Regions from separate parts of the Massilia sp. NP310 genome, predicted to be linked through region 1. Evidence: predicted binding sites of a transcription regulator. Region 1 holds the regulator's gene; each other region holds the start of a gene.
What was found. Region 1 encodes sigma-54, which starts transcription at its own class of promoters, with help from an activator protein. Its sites were predicted from a motif close to TGGCANGNAANCTGCTTT; they were not measured.
Positions count from the first base shown of each region.

Region 2: a site for sigma-54 is predicted at 2,647-2,664, ahead of KY496_RS20155 (TldD/PmbA family protein). Genes of this name have one in related genera too.
Region 3: a site for sigma-54 is predicted at 3,511-3,528, ahead of KY496_RS14300 (PEP-CTERM sorting domain-containing protein). Genes of this name have one in related genera too.

Region 1 is NZ_CP080379.1:4,732,411-4,737,766, reverse strand. It holds gene KY496_RS20860 (DUF5694 domain-containing protein) at 1-101, opposite strand, end outside; gene KY496_RS20855 (enoyl-CoA hydratase/isomerase family protein) at 186-1,271, opposite strand; gene hpf (ribosome hibernation-promoting factor, HPF/YfiA family) at 1,395-1,754, opposite strand; gene KY496_RS20845 (RNA polymerase factor sigma-54) at 1,830-3,170, opposite strand; gene KY496_RS27475 (hypothetical protein) at 3,225-3,305, opposite strand; gene lptB (LPS export ABC transporter ATP-binding protein) at 3,317-4,069, opposite strand; gene lptA (lipopolysaccharide transport periplasmic protein LptA) at 4,081-4,629, opposite strand; gene lptC (LPS export ABC transporter periplasmic protein LptC) at 4,677-5,282, opposite strand; gene KY496_RS20825 (HAD family hydrolase) at 5,293-5,356, opposite strand, start outside.
Region 2 is NZ_CP080379.1:4,585,759-4,591,114, reverse strand. It holds gene KY496_RS20160 (TldD/PmbA family protein) at 1-854, opposite strand, end outside; gene KY496_RS20155 (TldD/PmbA family protein) at 868-2,502, opposite strand; gene KY496_RS20150 (class I SAM-dependent methyltransferase) at 2,832-3,617, shown strand; gene KY496_RS20145 (S1C family serine protease) at 3,739-5,356, shown strand, end outside.
Region 3 is NZ_CP080379.1:3,257,414-3,262,769, forward strand. It holds gene dnaE (DNA polymerase III subunit alpha) at 1-2,371, opposite strand, end outside; gene KY496_RS14300 (PEP-CTERM sorting domain-containing protein) at 2,810-3,466, opposite strand; gene KY496_RS14305 (sulfurtransferase) at 3,771-4,652, shown strand; gene KY496_RS14310 (DUF4214 domain-containing protein) at 4,666-5,274, opposite strand.

The sequences.
Region 1 (5,356 bases):
GTTGGGCCCTTGAGCCGGCTCGGATCGAAGGCGGGCTGGTAGTCCTGCGCGGCGGCGGCGCAGGACAAGGTCATCGCAATCAGCAAGGCACGCAGGCGCATCGGGTTTCCTTTCAGGTCATGAAGACCCGATGTTCACACCTCACCGATATGGTGTCACGCAAAAATGGATATGCACGCAGCGGATTATGCGAGATGCCTGAGCGGATGCGCATGCTCCGGCCACACCGGGTCGAAGAAGCGCGCCACCATGTCGGGCGTCACCTGATCGAGCGAAGGCGGATTCCATCGCGGCGCATTGTCCTTGTCGATCACCAGCGCACGCACGCCTTCCAGCACTTCGCCATGCGCGAAATTGTGGCGCACTAGCGAACGTTCCATGCGCAGGCAATCGGCCACGGACAGCTGCGCGCCGCGCGCCAGCAGTTCGTGGGTCACGCACATCATCAGGGGCGAGCGCTGGCGCATCGCCGCCAGGGCGCGCTGCGCGAACAGCGTCTCGTCGCCTTCGAGCGAAGCCATGATCGCGGCGACCGAGGCGGCGCCGAAATGCGCATCGATCAGCTGGCGCTGGGCCTGCAGTTCGCCGTTGCCCGCCTGCGGCGCGAACGGCGCCGCGAAAGCGCGGATCGCCGCCGGCAGGTCAGCGCCGGGTGTGGACGCAATCAAGGCATGCAGGGCCGGCAGCTCGGCGCCCGGCACGAAGACATCGGCCAGGCCGATATGGAGCGCGTCGGCGGCGCCGATCGTCAGCCCGGTCAGGCCCAGGTAGTTGCCGAGCTGTCCCGGCGCATGCGACAGGAAGTGGCTGCCGCCGACGTCCGGAAACAGGCCGATGTTCACCTCGGGCATGGCCATCTTCGTGCGCTCGGTCACGATGCGCAGGCCGCAGTCCGGGCCGCCCTGGGCGATGCCCATGCCGCCGCCCATCACGACGCCATCCATGATGGCGATGTAGGGCTTCGGGTAGAAATGGATCAGGTGGTTCAGCGCGTATTCTTCGGTGAAGAAATCCTCGAGCAGCGCGCTGCCGCCCATCGGCGTCGCATGGCCGACCTCATGGAAGAAGCGGATGTCGCCGCCCGCGCACAAGGCCTTCTCGCTGCTGCTGGTCAGTACGACCGCGTCGACCTGCCCGTCATGGCGCCAGGCGCGCAGCACAGTGGTGAGCGCGCGCACCATCTCGAGCGACAGCGAATTGAGCGCCTTCGGGCGGTCCAGGGTGATGATGCCGGTGCGGTTGGCGACGCGGGTCAGGACGTGGTCGGTCATGGCGTAATCCGTAATGGAGAGACATGCATTTTACCGAACACACGATACGCGTCATATCGGGGAGCTGGATGCAAAAAGGGCGTCCCCTCAGACGCCCTTAGCTAGTGTGAGCCCTGCGCCTGATCAGGCGACAGCAGCGTCTTCGCCGCCGTTTTCCGGCAGGCGTTTGATCGAGGTACGGCTATGGTCCTTCAGCATTTGCTTGTGTTTCAGGATCTGTCTGTCCAGCTTATCCATCAGCGTGTCGATCGCGGCGTACAGGTCTTGCGCGACGCTTGCCACGTGCAGGGTCTTGCCCGACACCTGGACGTTGATCTCTGCTTTCTGCCTTTTTTCTTTTTCAGTGAGGTTGTCGACGGCCAGGAAGACGTGGGTGTCGATCACCTGGTCGAAATGGCGAATGATGCGCTCGAGCTTATTCTGAACGTATTCACGGATGGCGGGGGTTACTTCGAGATGATGGCCACTGATTGTGAGGTTCATACACACTCCTTTGAAAAGGTTGCACCGTGTGGACCACACCAACGCGACAAGGCACGACGGGTGTGGACGGCGCAGTTACAAGGACTTGCGGAGGCTTACAGGGGGTATCTTGAGGGCTTCACGGTATTTTGCAACCGTCCGGCGCGCGATGACCATGCCTTGTTCCCCGAGCATCTCCGCGATCTTGCTGTCGGACAATGGGTTCCTAGGGTCTTCTGCTCCTGTCAATTGTGCGATGAGCGCACGGATTGCCGTCGAGGATGCTTCGCCTCCCGCCTCGGTGGCAACGTGGCTGCCGAAGAAATACTTCAACTCAAACATGCCGTGCGGGGTCAGCATGTATTTCTGCGTTGTGACACGAGAAATTGTGCTCTCGTGTAGGCCTAGTGTATCAGCTATCTCACGTAAAACAAGGGGCCGCATGGCAACCGCGCCATGGGAGAAAAAGTTGCGCTGGCGCTCGACGATCGCCTCCGCCACGCGCAGGATGGTGTCGAATCGCTGGCGCATATTCTTGATGAGCCACTTCGCTTCCTGCAACTGCGCGCCCATCTGCGCTTCGCTCTTGCCCTGCTTGAGGAGGCTCGCGTACAGGCTGTTCACGCGCAGGCGCGGCATCACGTCCGGGTTCAGGGTGACCGCCCAGCCGCTCTTGGAACGGCGCACGATCACGTCCGGCACCACGTAGTCCGACACGTTCGAAGCGAACGCCGCGCCCGGATGCGGATTGCATTGGCGCACCACGGCCTGCACCTCGCGCAAGTCTTCGTCGTCGCAGTCGAGCGCTTTTTTCAGCTTGCTGTACTCGCGCTGGGCGAACCAGCTCAGGTAACCCTCGACGATGGTCAGCGCCATGCGCCGCGTCACCAGCGGCACGCCCGGCATGCGCCGGATCTGCAGCGCCAGGCACTCGGCCGCGCTGCGCGCGCCGACGCCCACCGGATCCATGCTCTGCACCAGCGCCAGCGCGCAGCGTAATTCGTCGATCTCGATCTCGAGTTCTTGGGGCAGCCTGGCGTGAATCTCGTCGAGCGGCTCTTCCAGGTAGCCGTTGTCGTCCAGCGCATCGATCACCAGCTCGGCCAGCGCACGGTCGCGCGCCGACAGGATGGCTTCGCGCACCTGTTCCATCAGGTGTTCGCGCAGCGTGATGGCGCAGGCTTCCAGTTGCGGGCGGCCGTCCTCGTCCTCGCCGCCGCCGGACGATGGCGCGCCGCTGTCGCTCCAGTCGGCATCGACGCGATCGTTGTCGGCGCCGCCCTCGAAACCCTCGCCCTCCTGCGCAGGCGCACCCTCACCCTCGGCCTGCTGGCCGGGCGCCGGCGGCGCTTCGCCGTTGGCGGGCGCATTGTTGATGGCGCCATCGGCCAGCAGGCGCACCGATCGGTCGAGCGGATCGTCGAGCCGCTCGAGCAAGGGGTTATCGCCCAGTATCTGCTCGATCTCCTGGTGCAGCTCGAGCGTCGACAGTTACAGCAACCGGATCGACTGCTGCAGTTGCGGCGTAAGCGCGAGGTGCTGCGAAGTGCGAAGTTGCAGGGACTGTTTCATCTAGGCGTCGCTCACATGCGGAAGTGTTCACCCAGGTACACGCGGCGCACCGACTCGTCGGCGATGATGTCGTCAGGACGGCCGGAGGCAAGCACCGCGCCCTGGTTGATGATGTAGGCGCGGTCGCAGATGCCGAGCGTCTCGCGCACGTTGTGGTCGGTGATCAAAACACCGATCCGGCGCTCCTTCAGGAAGCGCACGATGCGCTGGATCTCGATCACGGCGATCGGGTCGACGCCGGCGAACGGTTCGTCGAGCAGCACGAAGCGCGGATTGGTCGCCAGCGCGCGCGCGATTTCCACGCGGCGACGCTCGCCGCCCGACAGCGACAGCGCCGGATTCTCGCGCAGCTTCTCGATCTGCAGGTCGGCCAGCAGGGTGTCGAGGCGCTCGTTGATCTGGTCTTTCGACAGCGGCTTGCCGTTGTCCTTCTGCAGCTCGAGCACGGCGCGGATGTTCTCTTCCACCGTCAGCTTGCGGAACACCGAAGCCTCTTGCGGCAGGTAGGACAGGCCCAATACGGCGCGGCGGTGGATCGGCAGGCTGGTGATGTCGGTGCCGTTGATGTCGATCGAGCCGGCGTCCGACGGCACCAGGCCGACGATCATGTAGAACGACGTGGTCTTGCCGGCTCCGTTCGGGCCCAGCAAGCCGACCACTTCGCCGCATTCCACCTGCAGCGACACGTCGCGCACCACCAGGCGCTTGCCATAGCTTTTCTGCAGGCCCTTGACGACCAGGGTGCTGCGATCGCCCAGCTCCATCGGAATCGCCGTCATTGGGCGCCTCCGGCGGGTGCGCGCTTGGGCGCCAGGATCAGGGTGCCGCGGCCGCCGCCGGCGACGCTCTTGCCGCTTTCGTCGTTGCGCACCGTGGCCACTTCCTTGCGGTTGTCGTAGGAAATGAAGGGGCCGGTGATCTGGTTGGTCATGCGCGCGCCTTCGAGTTCGCGCACGACGGCGTTGGAATACAGGCGCACCAGTTCCGACCGCTCGTCGTACTCGATGCGCTCGGCCTGGCCGTCGACCCACAGGTCGGGACCGCCGTCACGCTTCTGGCGGAAAGTGGCGACCTTGCCGCCGGCAGCGGTGAGGGTCACGCTCATATAGCCTTCCGGGCTTTCCTTGACCAGGGCGCGGTCGGACTTGAGCACCAGGGTGCCGCGGGTCAGCACCACGTTGCCGGTCAGGATGCGGGTGCCGGTCACCTCGTCGATGTCGAGCGAATCGAAGTTGATGACCGCTTCCTTGAGCGAATCGGCGCGTTCGGCGGCCGCGGTCAGCGACAGCAGGGAAAGGAAGGCGGCGACAAGTAGTTTTTTCATGGTTGGTGGATACGGGTCTCTGGTTGGCACGCGGCGTTTCTGGAGGATCAGCGCTGGCGTGGCGGATAGACGATCTGGCCGCGGCTGGACAGGTGCAGCTGCATGGTCGCATTGTTGGCGACCATGCCGGTGCCCTTGACGCTGGACGCGCCGAGCTGCATGTCGATCGGCAGATCGGTCTTCAGTATTTCTTCGTCCGGCAGCACGGTGAGCGCCTGGGTGCGCACGTGCAGCGATTCACTCTGCGCGGTCTTGGGGCGCTGCAGGTCGACGTCGCCGATCAGCTCGACCCGGTGCTCCTGGTGATGGATCTGCGCGTTCTTCGCGACCACCGTCATCGGCGGGCGGCCCGGCTCGACGCCGCGCAGCACCGGCGCCTCGACGTGCGACACGTCGCCGCGCGGAATATGCTCCAGGCGCTTGCCCGACACCAGGTAGCTCGGCTGGCCGTTCTCGGTCATGCGCACGAAGGAGAAGTTCTCGACGATGTAGTCCGGTTCGTCCGGCGGTCCGCCCAGCTGGGCGTCGATGTCGGACCCCTGCATCAGTTGCAGCAGCCAGAAGCTGCCGAAGGCGAAGAAGGTGCCGATGACGATCATCGCCAGGAGATTCCAGCGGTGGGCGGTGCGCTTGTTGACGACGACGGTAGCCATTTTTAAAGCCTCAGGCGAAGTACGGCGCGAGCGCCTGGTCGTAGGTGCCCTGGGCGCGCATCACGAGGTCGCAC
Region 2 (5,356 bases), 150 kb from region 1:
TCCTTGTCCCATGGGTCGGACCAGATGTTGACCTGGCTGTCGAACAGCTTGTCGCCCAGCCGATTCTTGCCGCCGGCCTTTGACAGGAAGCTGCGGCCCTCGTCGGCGCGGCGCGCGTCGAAGCCGCCCAGCATGAAGGACAGCAGGTCCGACGTCGCCGCCGGCTCCATGATCACGGTGTAGCGTCCCGGCTCCAGCGCCTTCGCGTCGACCGAGCGCAAGGCCTTCTCGATCGCGATCTCGGCCGCTTCGCGCGGGTCGAACTTGGTGACGTCGCGCGCCGAGCGCTTGACCCAGCCCGAACCGCGGCCGTCTTCGGTGCGCACGGTCAGGGTGAAGTCGAGCGAGGTCGCGACCTGGTGGCCGAACAGGCCGTTCGAGTTGGCGACGGTCTCGAAGCTGGTGCGGTCGGTGAAGAAGCCGGCCGAGACCAGGCCGCGCTTGCGGCACCCCTCGATCGCGTAGGCGGCGGCCTGCGCGCGGTACTCCGGATCGATGTCGGCGGTCTTCTGCACGAAAGTGTCGGACGGCTTGTAGGCGGTCTTGGCGATCGCCGGGATGAATTCCGGATTGTCCGGCGCCAGCTTCGCCAGGTCTTCGGCGCGGCGCACGGCGCGCTCGATCGACTTGTCGTCGAACTCGTTGATGGTGGCCGTGCCCTGCTTCTTGCCGAATGCGACCTGCACCTGCACGCGGGTGTCGTCGGCCAGGCCGGCGGTCGAGACGGCGTTGCGGGCGAAGCGGATGTTGCCGATGGTGCTGCCTTCGATGTTGACGATGCACTCGTCGGCCTTGGTCAGCGACATCACGCGGTCACTGATCTTTTTTGTTTGTTCCTGGGTCAAGATGCTCATGTGCGTCCCTGCCTTAGCCGATCTTGCGAGCGGTGTTGATCACGTTGATGCCGTTGAAGCGCGCGGTCGACGAACCGTGCGAGACGATGCTGATCTGCGGCGGCTGTCCCTTGCCGTCGAAGAAGGAGCCGCCCATGCGCCAGTCGCGCTCGTCGCAGATCGCGCTGCAGCCGCCCCAGAATTCCTGGGTGTTCGACTGGTAGGCCACGTCTTCCAGCATCTGGCCGATCTTGCCGTCCTTGATCTCGAAGAACAGCTGGCCGCCGAACTGCGAGTTGTAGCGCTGCTGGTCGATCGAGAACGAGCCGTCGCCGATGATATAGATGCCCTTCTTGATGCCCTTGACCATCTCGTCCGGGGTCAGCCTGGCCTTGCCCGGCGCCAGCGACACGTTCGGCATGCGCTGGAATTGCACCGTGTTCCAGCCGTCCGCGTACGAGCAGCCGTGCGATTCCTTCTCGCCGATGATGTGGGCCTGGTCGCGCGTGGCCTGGAAGTTGACCAGGATGCCGTCCTTGATGATGTCCCAGCGCTTGGTCTTGACGCCTTCGTCGTCGTAGCCGATCGCGCCCAGCGAACCCGGGGTGGTCTTGTCGGCGAAGATGTTGACGATCGGGGCGCCGTACTTGAAGCTCTTCGACTTCAGCTTGTCAACCGTGGCGAAGCTGGTGCCGGCGTAGTTGGCCTCGTAGCCCAGCACGCGATCGAGTTCGGTCGGGTGGCCGACGTTTTCGTGGATGGTCAGCCACAGGTGTTCCGGCGACAGCATCAGGTCGTACTTGCCCGGCTGGACCGACTTGGCGGTCAGCTTGCGCTTGGCGTCGCGGCCCGCGGCCCGCGCGTCCTCGACGATGTCGTAGGTCTCGGTGTACAGGGTGGCGACGCCGCCGGCGGCCTTGATCTTGTGCTCGGGGCGGGCGTCGAAGTATTCATAGCCCTTGCCAACCGGGGAGCTCAGGCCGTCGCGCGAGCGGAACTTGCCGGTGGCCTTGTCGACCGCGGTGGCCGACAGCGGCGCCCACAGGCGATGCACGTCCTGGTCGATATACGAGCCGTCGGTCGAGGCGAAGTACTTCTGCTGGTTCACCTGGAACAGCATCGTGCGCATGAAGTTGGCGCCGCCTTCCATGCCCGCCTTGTTGGCGGCGATCAGCATGTCGGTCTTCTCGGCGATCGGCACCGTGCGCCAGTCCTTGGTGTACGGCGTGCTCCACGAAACCTCACCGACGCCCTTGACTGGTGCAAGCCGCACCGGTTCGGTCTGCAGCCTGGCGTTCGCTTTGGCGATCGCCACCGCCTGGCGCGCCGCGTTGGCGATGCCGTCGTTCGACATGTCCGAGGTCGCGGCGAAGCCGTAGGCGCCGTTCACGATGACGCGCACGCCGACGCCGGCCGACTCGGTATTGGCGACGTTCTCGACGTTCAGGTCGCGGGTGGTGATGAACTGGTTGAGATAGCGTCCGATGCGCACGTCGGCGTAGCTGGCGCCGGCCTTGGTGGCGGCGTTCAGCGCGACGTCGGCCAGGGCCTTCTTGGCGGCGACGGGCATCGTGCTGACCAGTTCCTCGGCAGCGATCGCGCGACCGAATGGCAACAGCATCGAGGCGGCGGCCAGGCTGCTGAGATTGAGAAAGGTACGGCGTTCCATGTGTTCTCCTGAATGACCTACTTCCGGGCAGCGGTTCCGCAAACAGCTCGGCGCCGCTCTTGTATGTACATCGCTATTGTTTTGGATTTGCCTGTGTGCCACGCGGCAAACCTCTCAACCATAGCATTGACTCAACGTTTTGAATAGGCAATCTTTGTGCCACCTCAATGCAATGTTCTCTGCCTGTGATGGGCACTGTCTGTACAACGGACATTCCCCATATATGCATATACGGCGAACGCTTGACTATGGAGGTTGCCTGTTCGATCATCCTCGGGCTGACGGCGGCGAATCGCCTGCCGTCCCACCCACCAAGGAGACCTCGCACGATGAAACGACTGATCCTGGCCGCGATGCTGGCAACCGGCCTTGCCGGCGCCGCGCACGCGGACGATGCCCTGAAATCCGCCATCGCCGGCGAACACCGCGCCGCCGCCAGCAAGGCCCGCGACGCCTACCGCCACCCTTACGAAACCCTGACCTTCTTCGGCATCAAGCCGAACATGACGGTGATCGAGCTGTCGCCGGGCGGCGGCTGGTACACCGAGATCCTGGCGCCCTACCTGCGCGACCAGGGCAAGCTGTATGGCGCCGTGCCGGACGCCGAGAGCCGCGGCGGCAAGGCCTTCCGCGACAGGCTGGCGGCCAATGGCGCCGTGTACGGCAAGGTGACCCCGGTCCAGTTCGCGCCACCGGGCAGCATCGCGCTGGGCGCCCCGAACAGCGCCGACATGGTGGTCACCTTCCGCAACCTGCACAACTGGCTGGGCAATGGCGACGACGCCGTGCTCACCGTGCTGAAGGAAGCGCACAAGGTCTTGAAGCCGGGCGGCGTGCTGGGCGTGGTCGAGCACCGCCTGCCGGCGAAGATGGAGCAGGACGCCAAGGCCTCGAGCGGCTATATGCACGAGGCATACGTGATCCGCATGGCCGAACGCGCCGGCTTCAAGCTGGCCGCCAAGTCGGAGGTGAACGCCAATCCGAAGGACACCGCCGACCATGAAAAAGGCGTGTGGACCCTGCCGCCGGTGCTGACCAACAAGGACAAGGACCGCGAGAAGTACCTCGCCATCGGCGAGAGCGACCGCATGACGCTCAAGTTCGTCAAGCAGTAAGCATAAGCGCCACGTCGCGAAGGAAGGCCGGTATTCCTTCGCGACGATTCCCGTATTTCCTTTTGCGCCGCCTGTGGTTATTCTTCTGGATGCATCCTGAACCGTCCATTCGAAGGAAACCATGAAGACTCTGCCGACATTGCGCCTGGCCGCCCTCCTCCTTGGCGCCTGCGGCGCCGCGCACGCCCAGGACACCGTGCTGCCCGAGGTCCAGGCCATGCCTGCTCCTGCTCCTGCTCCTACTCCTGCCACGGCGCCCGCCGTCGCTCCCGCAGTTGCTCCCCCTGCCGCCAAGAGCGCCGTGCCCGCGCCGGTCCTGCCCGCGGTCGAGAACTCGGTGGTGAAGATCTTCGCCACGATCCGCCGCCCCGAACCCTATAAACCCTGGACCAAGGCGGCCCCAGCCTCGGTCACCGGTTCCGGCGTCATCATCGAGGGCAAGCGCATCCTGACCAATGCCCACGTGGTCGGCTATGCGAGCCAGGTCGAGGTGCAGGCCAGCCAGTCGGGCGACAAGGTGGCCGCCAAGGTGATCGCGCTGGCGCGCGGCATCGACCTGGCCGTGCTGGAACTGGAAGACCCGTCCTTCTTCGACAGGCGTCCGCCGGTGCCGAGGGCGCCCGTGCTGCCCGACGTGCGCCAGCAGGTGTTCGCCTACGGCTATCCGGTCGGCGGCAACTCGCTGTCGACCACCACCGGCATCGTCTCGCGCGTGGAGTTCGTCAACTACGGCGCCTTCAGCTCGGGCCTGCGGATCCAGATCGACGCCCCGATCAATCCCGGCAACAGCGGCGGCCCGGTGGTGTCGGGCGAGCGCATGGTCGGCCTGGCCTTCGCCGGCGCGGCCAATGCGCAGAACATCGGCTACGTGATCCCCAACGAGGAAATCGAACTGTTCCTGCGCGACGTGGCCGACGGCCGCTACGACGGCAAGCCGCTGCTGCACGACAGCGTGCAGACGCTGGAAAACCCGGCGCTGCGCCAGTTCCTCAAGCTCGACAAATCGGTCGAAGGCGCGGTGGTGCACCGCCCCTACCGGGTCGACGCCAGCTGGCCGCTCAAGGAGTGGGACGTGATCACCCATATCGGCGAGCATGCGGTCGACAACCAGGGCATGGTCAAGCTGGGCTCGAACCTGCGCGTGCGCTTCCAGTACCGCATCCAGCAGGTGGCGAAGAACGGCAAGGTGCCGATGACGATCATCCGCGGCGGCAAGCAGATGAAGGTCGAGGTGCCGGCCACCGGCCCGCGTCCACTGCTGATCTCGGACCTGGACGGCGGCTACCCGTCCTATTTCATCTATGGCCCGATCGCCTTCTCACGCGCCACCAGCGAATTCATGAGCTTTGTCGCCGGCAGCGCGCCGGGGATGAACGCCTATGCCTTCAATGCCAGCCCGCTGGTCACGCAGCGTGGCGACTCGCCGACGCCGGAGCGCGAAGAGCTGGTGGTGATCAGCGCGCCGTTCTTCCCGCACAAGCTGGTGAGTGGCTACAACAATCGCTTCGGCTCGGTGGTCGAGTCGGTGAACGGCGAGAAGGTGCGCAGCCTGCGCCACCTGGTGGAACTGCTGCGCGACCTGAAGGACGAGCAGGTGGTGCTGCGCTTCGACCAGCGCTACGGCGAGACCATGATCCTGCCGCGCCAGGCGACGCTGGCGGCGACCGAATCGATCCTGTCGGACAACGGGATCAGGACGCAGGGGTCGGAAGACATGATGAAGGTGTGGGAGCGCAAAT
Region 3 (5,356 bases), 1.5 Mb from region 1:
TGGCTGCCATGAACGCGGCGGTATGGTGCACCTTCAGGTAGGCGGTGTGGTACGACAGCAGCGCATAGGCGGCCGCGTGCGACTTGTTGAAGCCGTAGCCCGCGAACTTTTCCATCAGGTCGAAGATCTCGTCGGCCTTCTCGGTCGACAGGCCGTCCTTGGCGGCGCCGGCGCGGAAGATCTCGCGGTGCTCGGCCATCTCTTCGGCCTTCTTCTTGCCCATCGCGCGGCGCAGCATGTCGGCGCCGCCCAGCGAGTAGCCGCCCACGATCTGCGCCATCTGCATCACCTGCTCCTGGTAGACCATGATGCCGTAGGTCTCGGACAGGATCGACTCGGTGCGCGGGTCGGGATAGTCGAACTTCTCGCCGTGCTTGCGCTTGCAGAAGTCGGGAATCAGGTCCATCGGACCCGGACGGTACAGCGCCACCAGCGCGATGATGTCCTCGAAGCGGTCGGGACGCGCGTCCTTCAGCATGCCCTGCATGCCGCGCGATTCCAGCTGGAAGATCGCGACCGTCTTGGCCTCGGACAGCAGCTTGTACGACGCACGGTCGTCCAGCGGCAGCGCGGCCAGGTCGAAATCCGCCTCGGCCGGGTCGAGATCCTTGATGTAGTTGACGGCGCGGTCGAGGATGGTGAGCGTGGTCAGGCCCAGGAAGTCGAACTTGACCAGGCCCACGGCCTCCACGTCGTCCTTGTCGTACTGCGAGACCACGCCGGCGTCGCCGCCCTGGGTGTACAGCGGGCAGAAGTCGGTGAGCTTGCCCGGCGCGATCAGGACGCCCCCGGCGTGCATGCCGATGCCGCGCGTGATGCCCTCGACCTGCTGCGCGAGGTCGAGAAGCTGCTTCACTTCTTCCTCGTTCTCGAGACGCTCCTTGAGCAGCGGCTCTTCTTCGATCGCCTCGGCGATCGAAACTGGCTTACCCGGCTTGAACGGGATCAGCTTGGAGATGCCGTCGCAGAAGTTGTAGCCGAAGTCGAGCACGCGGCCGACGTCGCGGATCGCGCCCTTGGCCGCCATGGTGCCGAAGGTGGCGATCTGCGACACCGCGTCGCGGCCGTACAGGTCCTTCACGTGCTGGATCACCAGTTCGCGCTTTTCCTGGCAGAAGTCGATGTCGAAGTCGGGCATCGAGACGCGCTCGGGGTTCAGGAAACGCTCGAACAGCAGGTTGTACTTCAGCGGATCGAGGTCGGTGATCTTGAGCGCGTAGGCGACCAGCGAACCCGCGCCCGAGCCGCGGCCCGGGCCGATCGGCACGCCGTTGTTCTTGCCCCACTGGATGAACTCCGCCACGATCAGGAAGTAGCCCGGGAACTTCATCTTGATGATGGTGTTGTTCTCGAACTCCAGGCGCGCCTCGTAGCGCGGCCGTTCCTGCTCGCGCTTGGCCGGGTCGGGATACAGCTGGACCAGGCGCTCCTCGAGGCCTTTTTTCGTTTCCGCGACCAGGAATTCGTCGATCGTCATGCCCGGGGTCGGGAAGTTCGGCAGCTGCGGCTTGCCCAGGGTGAGCGTGACGTTGCAGCGCTTGGCGATTTCGACCGAGTTGGCCAGCGCGCCCGGCAAGTCCTTGAACAATTCAAGCATCTCGGCCTGCGACTTGAAGCACATGTTCTCGTTGAAGCGGCGCACGCGCTTGGCGTTGGCCAGCATCTCGCCTTCGGCGATGCAGACGCGCGCCTCGTGGGCGATGAACTCGCTCTTGTCCAGGAACTGCACCGGGTGCGTGGCCACCACCGGCAGCCCCAGGCGGCCGGCCAGCGCCACCGAGTGGCGCACCTGCTGTTCCTGGTTCGGCTGGCCGGCGCGCTGGATCTCGATATAGAAGTGGCCCGGGAAGATGCGCGCCCAGCGCTGGGCGTTCGCCTCGGCCTTCGGCAAATCGCCGTTCTCGATCGCCTGGCCGACGTCGCCGAAATGGGCGCCCGACAGCACGATCAGGGCGTTGGCCTGGGGCTCGTCGGGATGCAGGGTCGAGACGGACGTCGCCAGCGCCTCCAGCCACTCGGTGCGGATCTCGGCGCGGCCCTTGTGCTGGTTGGTGAGCCAGGCGCGCGCCAGCAGGTCGCACAGCTGCAGGTAGCCGGTATGGTTCTTGGCCAGGATCAGCAGGCGGTGCGGTTTGTCGCGGTTGTCGTCGTTGGTGATCCAGGCGTCGACCCCGACGATCGGCTTGATGCCCTTGCCGCGCGCGGCCTTGTAGAAACGCACCAGGCAAAAGGTATTGGCCAGGTCGGTCACGGCCAGCGCCGGCTGGTTGTCCTTGACGGCCGCCTTGACCAGGTCGTCGATGCGGACCAGGCCGTCGACGATGGAGTATTCGGAGTGGACGCGCAGGTGGGTGAAAGTCGGGGAAGTCATCCGGGTATTTTACCGCGAGCCGGACAACCTGATGAAGGCGGAATATGGGGGTGGTGCGACCAAGGCCGACAATCCAGCACACCCGGAAACGGCGAGAGGTAGTCGTTCTTCGGCCTGCCGACTGCACGCGCAAGAGCGTCGCCAGAGGCGCCAGCCAGGTGACACGCTACGATCAGGCTGCGGTCGAACCAATCACCACGATATCGTCCATACAGCTGACCGTGCCATCGGGTCGAACAGCATCATGCCACCCGCATCGGTGTCGGTTCGCCGGTACGCTCGCTTATACGACCTCGACGACGGCCAGCAGGCCACCGCTGTCCAGCGACCATATCTTGCAACGCCGCCAGGAAAGTCCGCTGGCATTGGCGCTTGCACTGTGAGCACCCGAAAAGCCGCTGCCGAAGCAGCGGTTTTATCGACACCGGCTCCTTCGGATCAGGCGCGCTTGCGGCGGATGAAACTCAGGCCGGCCAGGGCGAGGCCCATCAGCGCAACGCTGCCCGGCTCCGGGACTTCGGCCGGGTTGACGTTCAGCGTCAGGCCGTTGTCGACATTGGCGGTGCGAATGCCAATGGTGTCGAACGACTTGAGGCTGGACTTTTCGGTGGCCGAAGCGTCGGCGCCGGTCAGCGTTTGCATCTCGGTTGCAGTCGGGTTCAGCCACAGGTCGAAGCGGTCATAAAAGCCGTTCGCAGTGCTTTTGTAGAGATGTGCGAAGAGGTGATAGGTCTCGCCTTCCTTCAGGTCGCTGCCTGCGATGAAATGACCACCGGTTCCTTGCGTACGCACGAAAAGATCGTCGGTGCAGGTGCCTTGTTCGTTGCAGTTGGCCTTGAATCCGAAATTCGGGCCTTCATAGTTCTTGGCGACGCCTGCATTGCCGAACCATACACCGAGGAAATCGTTGTTCTGCACCTTGCCGTCGAAGCTGAACGTGAAGTCCAGGATGTAGCTGCCGGTTTGCGCCTGGTCGAAGCTGTAAGTGTAGATATCATTGGCGTTGGTGCTGAACGATTTCGAAGGCAGAATTTGCGCAGCCGATGCGAAGCCGGTCGCGAGTGCCAGAGTGATGAAGGCAAATTTACGAATCATTGTTTATCCCTAGTTATGGTAATTAAAAACAGAACATGATCCATAAAGCAATTAAGATGCCAGCAATGCATTAGTGTTAATAATCAACAACTTAATTGATTTTTCGCAATATCGGATTGTATTTACTGTAAGATTTTTCGACATAAGAGTGCTCCCTCGCGCTTCCTGACGCTTCTTCATGAATGACCAGCGGGAACGGGTGGCGCAGCTCCGTCGCAAATCGGGAGCGCCATGTGGTCGGGCACGCTTGCTGACTTATAATATCGCCCTGTCTTTTCAACCGCCTTTGCAAGGCCCATCGACCATGTCTTCCGAAACTCAGTACGTCAATATTGCCGCCTATAAATTCATCACGCTCGACAACCTGGAGGAATTGCGCCCGCAATACCAGGCCCTGTGCAACGAGCTTGGCTTGAAGGGGACCGTGCTGCTGACGCCGGAAGGCATCAATATGTTCCTGTCGGGCACGCGCGAGCACATCGACCAGTACCTGGCCTGGGTGCGCAGCGACGAGCGCCTGGCCGACCTGGAATGGAAAGAAAGCCTGTCGGGCGAACAATCCCACAAGCGCATGCTGGTGAAGATCAAGAAAGAAATCATCACCATGCGCATGCCGCTGATCAAGCCGGAACTGGGCCGCGCACCGGCGGTCGACGCCAGGACGCTCAAGCGCTGGCTCGACCAGGGCCATGACGACGACGGCGTCGAAGTCGTCATGATGGAAACCCGCAACGCCTTCGAGGTCGACGTGGGCACCTTCGACAACACGCTCGACTACCGCATCGATAAATTCACCGAATTCCCGGCCGTCGCGGCCGAGCACAAGGATGAGCTGAACGGCAAGACCGTGGTCACCTTCTGCACCGGCGGCATCCGCTGCGAGAAGGCCGCGATCCACATGAAGGACATCGGCTACGACCGCGTGTATCAGCTCGAGGGTGGCATCCTGAAGTATTTCGAGGAAGTCGGCGGCGACCATTACACGGGCGACTGCTTCGTGTTCGATTACCGCACCGCCCTCAATCCAAAGCTGGAACCGACCGAGACCGCGCAGTGCTTCGCGTGCCGCGCCGTGGTCACGCCGCGCCAGCAGCTGTCGCCGAGCTATGTCGTGGGCGTGTCGTGCCCGCATTGCGCGGGCGAGACCAAGACGGGCGCGCCAGTCGCCGGCCACGCGGCGGCCTGACCCGCCCGATGCGTCAGGCGCCCGGCAGCGGCTCCGCCGCCGGCGCCACGCCGACCAGCGCGATGCCTTCGGCGCTGGCGCCATGGGCATCGACGATGCGCTCGATCCAGGCGTCCACCACGTCCGGTTTCAGCGCGTCGGCGGCGCTGCCCAGGTCGGTAATCGTGGCCAGGAATTCCATCGAAATATCATTCGCGGCATCGCCCGTGTAGGCGGCGATCTCGTCGGGTTCGTCCACGCGCGCGGTGAACAGGCTCGCGGCGGCCACCTTGCCGTTGAAGGCGACGCTGTCGCTGCCATTGGCGGCTTCGGAAATATCCTTCACCACGTCATCGATCGAGATGACGCCGCGGTCCATCAGGTCGGTCCAGTAATTCACGCCGGCTTCCTCGCCCGCGCGGCCGAACAGGTTCTGGTAGACCTCGGCGACGATGGCGCGGTTATCCAGCCCGGCGTAGGTGTCGCGGTATTCCTGCGATGCGGCGAACGAGGCCGAGACGTCGGCCATGCCAATGGAATTCGCGTCGAGCGCGTCGGTCCAGTAATCCATGCCGTTCGGATCGGCTGGACGGCCGAAGTAGGCCACATAGAGTTTTTGAACTTCGATTGCATCAACTGCCATTGCTACCTCCGTTATTGAATGGATAATTGATATTAATCCAATCCGCATAACGGCGGCGTCTGCTTGACGCGGGATGAAATCT